3 regions of the Streptomyces sp. NPDC003720 genome follow, and region 3 is predicted to be linked to each of the others. Evidence: riboswitches for the same ligand, from Rfam matches in the RefSeq annotation. Region 3 holds a riboswitch; each other region holds the start of a gene.
The links. A riboswitch is a leader RNA that binds a small molecule or an ion and turns the genes downstream of it on or off. The one in region 3 is predicted to bind cyclic di-AMP.
Positions count from the first base shown of each region.

Region 1 (3,266 bases), on a different contig from region 3:
CGGTGAGCGCGCCGGGGCTCTTCGCCTCGGCCATCCACCGCGGCCGCTGCGTCACCAGCCGCACGGTGAAGTCGGCGGCGAGCGCCGCCCAGGCGAGGCAGCCCAGCCACAGGAAGACGAGCGACACCGTCTCGGCACCGGTCAGATGCAGGGCCACCGACACGATGCCGCTCGCCATGACGGCCGCCCCCGCCGCCGGCGGACGCCCCGCCCACCACGTACGCACACCGGAGAAGCGGGGCATGGGCATGAGCCCGATGCTAGGCCGTGTCCGCAAAGTCGCGTCTGCGTCACGACGCCCGGCACGCACTCTCGCCGCACCGGCCGAAAGCCCGAGTACACCCAGTACGAGGGCATCCGACCGGCACTCCCCCAGCCTTCGGCCGGGGGGACCCCCAGAGCACGCACCGGACGCCGCGACGCCCGCCCTGCGGGCGAACGACGCGACTTTGCGGACACGACCTAGGGAGCGGAGCCGCCCGCGCTCGCGGGGCACGCGCGCGTGGAGCCCGAAAAGAGCACCGTCAGGCCGGCCGCACCACCCGGTGGACCACCGACTCGCCCGCCAGGTGCACCGGCTCCTCGCGCACGTACGCACCGGGGCGCGGGGCGTGGATCATCGTCCCGTCGCCCGTGCACAGGCCCACATGGCTGCTGTCGTGGTGGAAGAAGACCAGGTCGCCGGGGCGCGCTTCGTCGAGCGGGACGGCGGTGCCCATGGCGGCCTGGTCCCGCGCGGCACGCGGCAGGGCGACGCCGGCGGCCTTCCAGGCGGCCTGGGTCAGGCCGGAGCAGTCGTACGAGCCGGGCCCGCTGGCGCCGGAGACGTACGGCTTGCCGATCTGGGCACGGGCGAAGGCGATCGCCCTCTCTGCCTTGGTGACGGGGGCGTGCGGTACGACGGGCGGAGTGCTCGGCCGCCGCGCTGCGGACCGCGTCCGCTCCGGCGCCTGGGCCGGGACCGGAGAAGCAAGGACCGGAGGAGCCAGGACCGGGCCGGCGGCCGGTGCCGAAGCGAAGGCCTGAGCCGGGTCCGGAGCCGGGATCGCATCGAGTAGCGGGTCCGGAGCCGGGGGCGCCTCGAGCAGCGGGTCCGGAGTGGGGATCGCATCGAGAATCGGACCCGCGGTCGAAGCCGGGGCCTGGACCGCCAACGGATCCGTGGTGGAGGCCGGGGCCTGGAGTGGAGCCGGTGCCGGCATCGGTTCCGCGGCCGAAGCCGTCAGCCGGATCAGCAGCCCGCGCGCGGTGACGAGTTTGTGCTGGACGGCCGCCTTGGCCGTCCTCACGTCGTACGGTGCGGCGGTCGCCGGCGCCTCGTGAGCCCTGGGGGCCTTGCGCTCGGCGGCGCCCTTCACCCGGGAGGCCAGCCGGTGCATCAGCCGGTTCTGGGCGAAGTGGTCCTCCGGGAACTCCGCGAGGAGCGAACCGGCCGGCTCCGGAGCGGCGGCGAACGGAGCCAGCCCCTCGCGGGCCTTCGTGAACAGTCCCGGGCGCCGGACGGCCTCCGCGCGCGGGGCCTCGGCGCGAGCCCGCTGCACGGCCGCGGGCTCCTCGTCCGGGTCCGCCCTGCGGTACAGCTCGTCGATCTTCTTCTCGACCTCCTCCAGGCTCGGCCTGCCGTCGCCCGCGGAGGGGGCGGAGGCCGAGGCGGACGCGGCCGTCTGGGACAGGACGGCCACGGAGGTGAGGGCGGCGGTGGCCAGGACGGGGGTGCGGATGCCCGTCCCGCGGGTCCCCGGGGGACCCGGCTTGCGGTGCGACGCCAAGGCTGGCGACTCCTTCCAACGTGCCGCCTACCGGGTTAGCTGTCGGGTTCGGGCGGGTGGTTCGGAAGGGTTGCCCTACGGCGTCTTCCCGGGCGGGAGTCGGCCGATTCACCCCAGGATCGGTGGGTCCCCGGCTCCGGCCGCCGTGAAGGGCGCACCGGACTCGGCGGAGGCCGCGCGGCCCGGCGAGGTTCGCCGGTAGGGGTCGTGCGGCCTGACGGAAACCTAGCCAACTCGTGTGACTCCTGTGAAGGTTGCTGTGCCATATGTCCGATACATTTCCGTGACCCGGGGCCGGTTTCATACAGGCGTGACAAGGCGATCTCGCAGGGTGAGGAGTCCGGCCGGGTCCGCGGCACGCCGGCCGGCGCGCTCGACGCGGGTCCTGTCGCCGACCTCACGGCCGCCGGTTTTCCGGTGCCGGGACCGGTTGTCGGTGCGGCCCCCTAGACTCGTAGAGCGATGAGCAGCCTCTTTGACGACAGCTTCCTGGCGGACCTCCAGGCCCCTCGTGGGCACGCGGAGGAGCCCCCGCCGCCGCCCGAGGACGATCACGCTCCGGAGCCCCTTCCGGACGATCTGTTCGGCGGGAAGTTCGACGTGCCGCCGGACCGGGACGCGCACTACCGCGACGGCGCCCCGCGTCCCGTGACCGACCCGGACGCGCTGCTCCGGGGGCTGAACGACAACCAGCGCGCCGCGGTGGTCCACGCCGGCTCTCCGCTGCTCATCGTGGCCGGCGCAGGCTCGGGCAAGACCCGCGTGCTCACCCACCGCATCGCCCACCTGCTCGCCGCGCGGAACGTGCACCCCGGCCAGATCCTCGCGATCACCTTCACCAACAAGGCCGCGGGCGAGATGAAGGAGCGGGTCGAGCAGCTCGTCGGCCCGCGCGCCGGCGCGATGTGGGTGATGACCTTCCACAGCGCGTGCGTGCGCATCCTGCGCCGCGAGTCCAAGAGACTCGGCTTCACGTCGTCCTTCTCGATCTACGACGCGGCCGACTCCAAGCGCCTGATGGCCCTGGTCTGCCGCGACCTCGACCTCGACCCTAAGCGCTACCCGCCGAAGTCCTTCAGCGCCAAGATCAGCAACCTCAAGAACGAGCTGATCGACGAGGAGGACTTCGCCGCCCAGGCCACCGACGGCTTCGAGAAGACCCTCGCCCAGGCGTACGCGCTCTACCAGTCGCGGCTGCGCGAGGCGAACGCGCTGGACTTCGACGACCTGATCATGACGACGGTCAACCTGCTGCGCGCCTTCCCGGACGTCGCGGAGCACTACCGCCGCCGCTTCCGGCACGTCATGGTCGACGAGTACCAGGACACCAACCACGCCCAGTACGCCCTGGTCCGGGAGCTGGTGGGCACCGGGCAGCACGACGAGGACGTGCCGCCCGGCGAGTCGGACCTGCCGCCCGCCGAGCTGTGCGTGGTGGGTGACGCGGACCAGTCGATCTACGCCTTCCGCGGCGCGACGATCCGCAACATCCTCCAG
Region 1 is NZ_JBIANZ010000008.1:74,901-78,166, forward strand. Features, by position in the region: gene ACFYU0_RS22535 (tellurite resistance/C4-dicarboxylate transporter family protein) at 1-244, opposite strand, end outside; gene ACFYU0_RS22540 (C40 family peptidase) at 525-1,769, opposite strand; cyclic di-AMP (ydaO/yuaA leader) riboswitch at 1,777-1,948, opposite strand; gene pcrA (DNA helicase PcrA) at 2,232-3,266, shown strand, end outside.
Region 1: it holds a riboswitch for cyclic di-AMP, as region 3 does, so the genes downstream of both, ACFYU0_RS22540 (C40 family peptidase) here and ACFYU0_RS32310 (M23 family metallopeptidase) in region 3, are expected to answer to the same signal.

Region 2 (3,266 bases), on a different contig from region 3:
CGGCCGCTCCTGGCCGCGCTCGGCTGCACGGGGCTCGCGGTGTGCGGGCAGGGGGCGCAGGTCTACGACGCCGGCACCGAACGCCTGCTGTGGTCGGTGCGGCTGGACCGGGAACTGGCCGAGACCGCGCTCGGCAAGATCGAGGCCGAGGTGGGGCAGGTCTTCGCGGCCGTCGACCAGGACGGCGTGGACGGCCTCACGCTGATCGAACCGGGTTACCTGATGCCCCACCCGACCCTGCCCGCGGTGCGGGTCGACCGGCGCGACGACCTGTGGCGCGAGCCCATCAGCAAGGTGCTGCTGCGCCATCACACGCTGTCGGACGACGAGTTGGCGGCGACCGCGCGGGCGGCGGTGGGGTCGCTGGCCACGGTCACCATGTCCGGGCCGGGCACGGTGGAGCTCCAGCCGTGCGGCGTCACCAAGGCGACCGGACTCGCGCTGGCGGCCGGCCGTCTCGGGGTCCCCGCCGAACGGGCCCTGGCCTTCGGCGACATGCCCAACGACATCCCCATGTTCGCCTGGGCGGGCCGCGGGGTCGCCATGGCGAACGCCCACCCCGAACTCAAGGCGGTCGCGGACGAGGTCACGACGTCGAACGAGGACGACGGCGTCGCCGTCGTCCTCGAAGGACTGTTCCCGGCCGGCTGACCGGGACGCGGGCAGCGGCCCGCGGCGGGCGCCGGTCAGGTGGCGCCACGCCGCGGTGCCGGTCAGTAGGCGCCGTTGACGTTGTCGATCGACCCGTAGCGGGCGGCCGCGTAGTTGCAGGCGGCGGTGATGTTCGCGACCGGGTCGTAGGGGTCGAACGCCGTTCCGGCCACGTGGTAGGTGTTGAAGGTCGGGTCGATCACCTGGAGCAGGCCCTTGGACGGGATGCCCTTGGCCGCGTTGGAGTCCCACAGGTTGATGGCGCGCGGGTTGCCCGAGGACTCGCGCATGATGTTGCGGTGGATGCCGTTGTAGGTGCCCGGGATGTGCTTCTCCGCCATGATCGCGAGGGACTCGCGGATCCAGCCGTCGAGGTTGTTCGGGTACCCGGCGAGGGTGGTGCCGGCCGAGCCGGCGGAGTCGGCCGCGAAGGCGCTGGTGGCGCCGACGACCGGAAGGGCGAGCACGGCGGCGCCGGTGCCGAGGACCGCGAGCTTGCGGGCGAGGCGGTTCGTGCGGACGCGGCGGGGCTGAGCGGCTGCAGGCATGGCCAAGTTCCTCTCCGTCGCCTGCGAGGTGAGCTGTCGGGTTCGGGCGGGGAGGTGCCCGGCCGTGCCGCCCGAGGCGGCACGGCTTCACCCCTTGCCGTTCCGGTGACGACACGTGTCGTCCGGTCCGGCGAACTTACCTGGGTCCCCCGCTCCTGCCGTACGAATGAGTTCGTCGATGGGTGGTGCCGGGCGGCGGCAGGATTCGGCGTTCCGCTCGACTGGCCGGGAACGTATGCGAGAGCACATGTCCGGAACAAGTGTCGGATTCACGTAAAGACCAAGTTGACCTTGTTCTGTTCCGTTTTGGGTACTTGATCCTTTGCGACTGCCAATGCTCAACTCGCTGATGTGGCGCGGAAAAACGGGTGGTGGCCGGGCGTGGCGGGCCGGCCGGGGCGCGTGACCCAATTCACGAAATAGCAAAGTATTCCAAATCAGACATGGGGGATTTGGGCTCGAGGGCAGGCGAGTGGGGAACGCTCCGCGGGATGCCTTGTGGCCGATTTCCTGCGCGTCACGAAAGGCGTATTAATGCGCCTAATGTCCGTATTATCGGGTGGTCGACACTGTGCCGATCATGGTCCGATGCCGTCCGTGCCGGACCGGTGGCCGCCCTCGGTGATCGAAACAGGACCGGATACGCTGACTTGAGTGAGGGCAGCGACCTATCGACAAACCGCGTAATCGCCAGCAGACACCAGCAGACAGGAGACCCCTCGTGACCGTCGTCGGGCCGTTCGGGCTGAGCGTGCGGGACCAGGCTCTGGAAGCCGATGTCCAGGCCGGATTGACGGCTGTCGAGGAAGGCTTGCTCGAGGCCACCAAGAGCGAGGTCCCGTTCATCACGGAGGCCGCGCAGCACCTCGTCCGGGCCGGCGGGAAGCGGTTCCGGCCGCTCCTCGTGATGCTCGCGGCGCAGTTCGGGGACCCGTACGCCCCCGGTGTGGTGCCGTCGGCCGTGGTCGTGGAGCTGACCCACCTGGCCACGCTGTACCACGACGACGTCATGGACGAGGCGTCCGTGCGGCGCGGGGTGGAGAGCGCCAACACGCGCTGGGGCAACTCCGTCGCCGTCCTGACCGGTGACTTCCTCTTCGCCCGCGCCTCCCAGATCCTCGCCGACCTCGGACCCGAGGCGGTCCGGGTCCAGGCCCTCGCGTTCGAGCGGCTGGTCACCGGGCAGATCCTGGAGACCGCGGGCCCCTCGGACGGCCGCGACCCGGTCGACCACTACCTGGACGTGCTGGGCGGCAAGACCGGCTCCCTGGTGGCGGTCTCCTGCCGGTTCGGCGCGATGATGTCCGGCGCCGACGAGACGGTCGTCGACGTGCTCACCCAGTACGGCGAGCGGCTCGGGGTCGCCTTCCAGCTCGCCGACGACGTCCTGGACATCGCCTCCGACTCGCACGAGTCGGGCAAGACCCCGGGGACCGACCTGCGCGAGGGCATCCCGACGCTGCCCGTGCTCCGGCTGCGCGAGCGCGCCGCCCGGCTGGGCCTGCCCGAGGACGTCGCGCTGTGCGAGCTGCTCGACTCCGACCTCGGGGACGACGCCCGGCTCGAGGAGGCGCTGACCGCGCTGCGCGCGCACCCCGCGCTGGAGCAGGCGCGCCGCGACACCGTGCGCTACGCCGAGGAGGCGCGCGCCGCGCTGGCCCCGCTGCCGGAGTGCGACTCCAAGGCGGCGCTGCTCGAACTGTGCGACGCGGTGGTGCACCGGGCCGGCTGAGGCCCCTGACGCCGGCCGAGGGCGGTGTCTCCCGCGTGACCCCTACGGGTCGGGGGAGGCGCCGCCCTCCGGTGTCATACCCCAGGCGTACACGGAGTTGGTGCCACGGTCTGACGCTTCCTCACGGCCGATTTGGTCATATGGAAACCACGGAAATCACCACTCCTCACCGATTCGGGTGAGAATGGCGGCTCAGGTGGACCAGTGTGGGGCAGCCGCCGCCGACGACGGAGGTAAGGCACAGATGGCACCGTACGAATCCGACGACGCAACGGGCGCCGAGCGCGACGAGGACCTGCCCACCGGACGCCGCAAGGCCGCCCGGTACGTGGTCC
Region 2 is NZ_JBIANZ010000012.1:136,718-139,983, forward strand. Features, by position in the region: gene ACFYU0_RS30490 (Cof-type HAD-IIB family hydrolase) at 1-651, shown strand, start outside; gene ACFYU0_RS30495 (transglycosylase SLT domain-containing protein) at 714-1,199, opposite strand; cyclic di-AMP (ydaO/yuaA leader) riboswitch at 1,203-1,387, opposite strand; gene ACFYU0_RS30500 (polyprenyl synthetase family protein) at 1,921-2,931, shown strand; gene ACFYU0_RS30505 (outer membrane lipoprotein carrier protein LolA) at 3,176-3,266, shown strand, end outside.
Region 2: it holds a riboswitch for cyclic di-AMP, as region 3 does, so the genes downstream of both, ACFYU0_RS30495 (transglycosylase SLT domain-containing protein) here and ACFYU0_RS32310 (M23 family metallopeptidase) in region 3, are expected to answer to the same signal.

Region 3 (3,266 bases):
GGCCCTCGCCGCCGGAAAAGCGCAATCGGTGCGCGGCCGTAGCGCGCTCGGTGTGCAGCGCCGTGAGCGCACGCGCGCGTTCGCCGTCGCCGCGCGCCACCGCGTCCACGATCGCGCCGTGCTCGGTCCAGGAGTCCACCGGGCTCGGCGGGGCCGCCACCGCGTACATCCAGGCGATCTTGTGCCGGAGCTGGGTCAGCATCGACGTCAGCGAGGGACTGCCGCAGGCCTGGGCGAGTGTCTCGTGGAACCAGCCCCCCAGCGCGCGCAGATCCTCGCTGCCGCCCCGCCGGGCCCGCTCCTGCCCCAGCCTGACCAGGCCGCGCAGCACCTTCAGATGGGCCTCGGTGCGCCGCTGGGCGGCCCGGAAGGCGCCGAGCGGCTCCAGGAGCACGCGCATCTCCAGCAGGTCGGCGGCCTCCTGCTCGGTCGGTTCGGCCACGCACGCGCCCGCGTGCCGCCGGGTCACCACGAAGCCCTCGGCCTCCAGGGTGCGCAGGGCCTCGCGGACGGGGACGCGCGAGACGCCGTAGCGGCGGGCCAGGACTTCCTCGGTGAGCCGGCCGCCGCGCTCGTGGACGCCTGCGACGATGTCGTCCCGGATCGCCGTGCACACCGAATGCGCCGGAATACGCATGACCGACCTCCGCCTTAATCCCCGTGAAACGCCGACGATGGACGCGTTGACTCGTGACTCTATTCCAAGGGAGCGGAATCTCCGACGGCGGGCCGGAATCCATGAATATTTTTTGGCCGGACAGCGGCGAACACCGCCGGGAACGGCGAAAGCCCCGGCTCGGTGAGCCGGGGCTTTCGGATGTCCGTGCGCGAGGCGTCAGACGTGCACGCCGTGCTGGCGGAGGTAGGCGACGGGGTCGACGTCCGAGCCGTACTCGGGCGTCGTACGGGCCTCGAAGTGGAGGTGCGGGCCGGTGACGTTGCCCGTCGCGCCCGACAGGCCGATCTGCTGGCCCGGGGTCACCTTCTGGCCCACCGTGACGCCGATGGAGGACAGGTGGCCGTACTGGGTGTACATGCCGTCGGCCATCCGGATCACGATCTGGTTGCCGTACGCCCCGCCCCAGCCGGTGGAGACGACGGTGCCGGCGCCGACCGCGTGCACGGAGGTGCCGCTGGCGGCGTGGAAGTCGATGCCCGTGTGCGAGCCGGACGACCACAGCGAGCTGCTGGCCTGGTACGCCGTCGAGACGTACGAGTGCACGATCGGGGCGACGAAGGCGTTCAGGCGCTTGCGCTCGGCCTCACGGGCGGCGCGCGCCGCGGCCTCGCGTTCCTTCTTCGCCTCGGCGGCGGCCGCCTTGACGGCGGCCTCCTCGGCCGCCTGCCGCTCGGCGGCCTGCGTCTGGGCGGCGGCCTGCTCGTCGATCTGCTCGGCGACCTGGTCGCTCACGCTGATCACCGGCGTGAGGCCGGTCTGCTCGACGGGCTTCTCCACGGCGAACGCCGGGGCGGCCGCGAGGCTGCCGATGACGCCGGTGGTGGTGAGGGCTGCGACACCCGCCGCCTGAGCGGTGGTGCGCTTGACGCGGCCGGGCTTGCGGTGCTTCCCGGAGGCGCACATGAACGCCATGAAGTGGCTGGTCCTTTCCTTCCCTCTCGCCTACCGGGTTAGCTGACGGGTTCGGAGCAGGAAGGTCTCCTACGGACTCCCTCGCTCGCGCGCGGGCGTCCGATTCACCCCAGGGACTGCGATGGGTCCCCGGCTCCCCTGGCTCGCGCCGTACGGGGACTCGGCGATGACTGTCCGGTGCCGCGGGCGCGGCGCACTGCCTGACGGACAGCCCGGATGACGCTAAGCGGCCCGGTCTCCGGCACCCAAACGGATCCGGGCTTTTGTAGCGCATCCCACAGGGCAGACAGGCAACCTCCGCCTCAATTCGGACATCTGGACAAGGGCGCCCCACCTGTTTCGCGAAGGACCGCGCACACGATGGGGACCTGACGGCCCGTCGGCCGCGAGGTCCCCATGCGCGCGTGGCGCCGTCCGGCCGCTACTCGGCGGCGACCACGGTGACTTCGCCGATGCCGAGCGCCTGCACCGGCTCCTTGATCTGCGCCGCGTCACCGACCAGGACCGTCACCAGACCGTCCACCGGGAAGGCGCTGACGACCGCCGCGGTGGCCTCGACCGTGCCGGTGGCCGCGAGCCGCTGATACAGCGTCGCCTGGAAGTCGTCGGGCAGGTGCTGCTCGACCTGGTCGGCCAGGGTGCTCGCGACGGCCGCCGCGGTCTCGTACTTCAGCGGCGCCACCCCGACCAGGTTCTGCACGGCGACGTCCCGCTCGGCGTCGGTCAGGCCCTCGGCGGCGAGGGTGCGCAGCACCTTCCACAGGTCGTCGAGCGCCGGACCGGTGTTCGGGGTGTCCACGGAGCCGCTGATGGCGAGCATCGCGGCGCCGGTGCCGTCCGGAGCGGACCGCAGGACCTGCCCGAAGGCGCGCACGCCGTAGGTGTAACCCTTCTCCTCGCGCAGCACGCGGTCCAGGCGGGAGGTGAGCGTGCCGCCGAGGCAGTAGGTGCCGAGCACCTGGGCGGGCCAGACCCGGTCGTGCCGGTCGGGGCCGATCCGGCCGATGAGCAGCTGGGTCTGGACGGCGCCGGGGCGGTCGACGATGACGACACGGCCGGTGTCGTCGGCGGTCACCGGCGGCACCGGGCGCGGCTCGCCGGGGGTACCGGACCAGGCGCCCAGGGTGTCGGCGAGCAGGGCGTCCAGATCGGTGCCGGTGAGGTCGCCGACCACGACCGCGGTCGCCGTCGCGGGACGCACATGACGGTCGTAGAAGGCGCGGACCGCGGCCGCGTCGATCTTCTCGACCGTCTCCTCGGTGCCCTGGCGCGGGCGCGACATGCGCGCGGTGGCCGGGAACAGCTCCTTGGAGAGCTCCTTGGCGGCGCGCCGGGAGGGGTTGGCCAGCTCGTGCGGGATCTCGTCCAGCCGGTTGCGCACCAGCCGCTCGACCTCGCTCTCCGCGAAGGCGGGGGCGCGCAGGGCGTCGGCGAGCAGACCGAGGCCCTTGGCCAGCCGGGAGGCCGGCACCTCGAGGCTGAGCCGGACGCCCGGGTGGTCGGCGTGCGCGTCGAGCGTGGCGCCTGCCCGCTCCAGCTCCGCGGCGTAGTCCTCGGCCGAGTGCTTGTCGGTGCCCTCGGAGAAGGCCCGCGCCATGATCGTGGCGACGCCGTCCAGGCCGGTCGGCTCGGCGTCCAGGGGCGCGTCGAGCAGCACCTCCACGGCGACGACCTG
Region 3 is NZ_JBIANZ010000014.1:128,308-131,573, forward strand. Features, by position in the region: gene ACFYU0_RS32305 (GntR family transcriptional regulator) at 1-637, opposite strand, end outside; gene ACFYU0_RS32310 (M23 family metallopeptidase) at 836-1,591, opposite strand; cyclic di-AMP (ydaO/yuaA leader) riboswitch at 1,604-1,767, opposite strand; gene ACFYU0_RS32315 (M16 family metallopeptidase) at 2,013-3,266, opposite strand, start outside.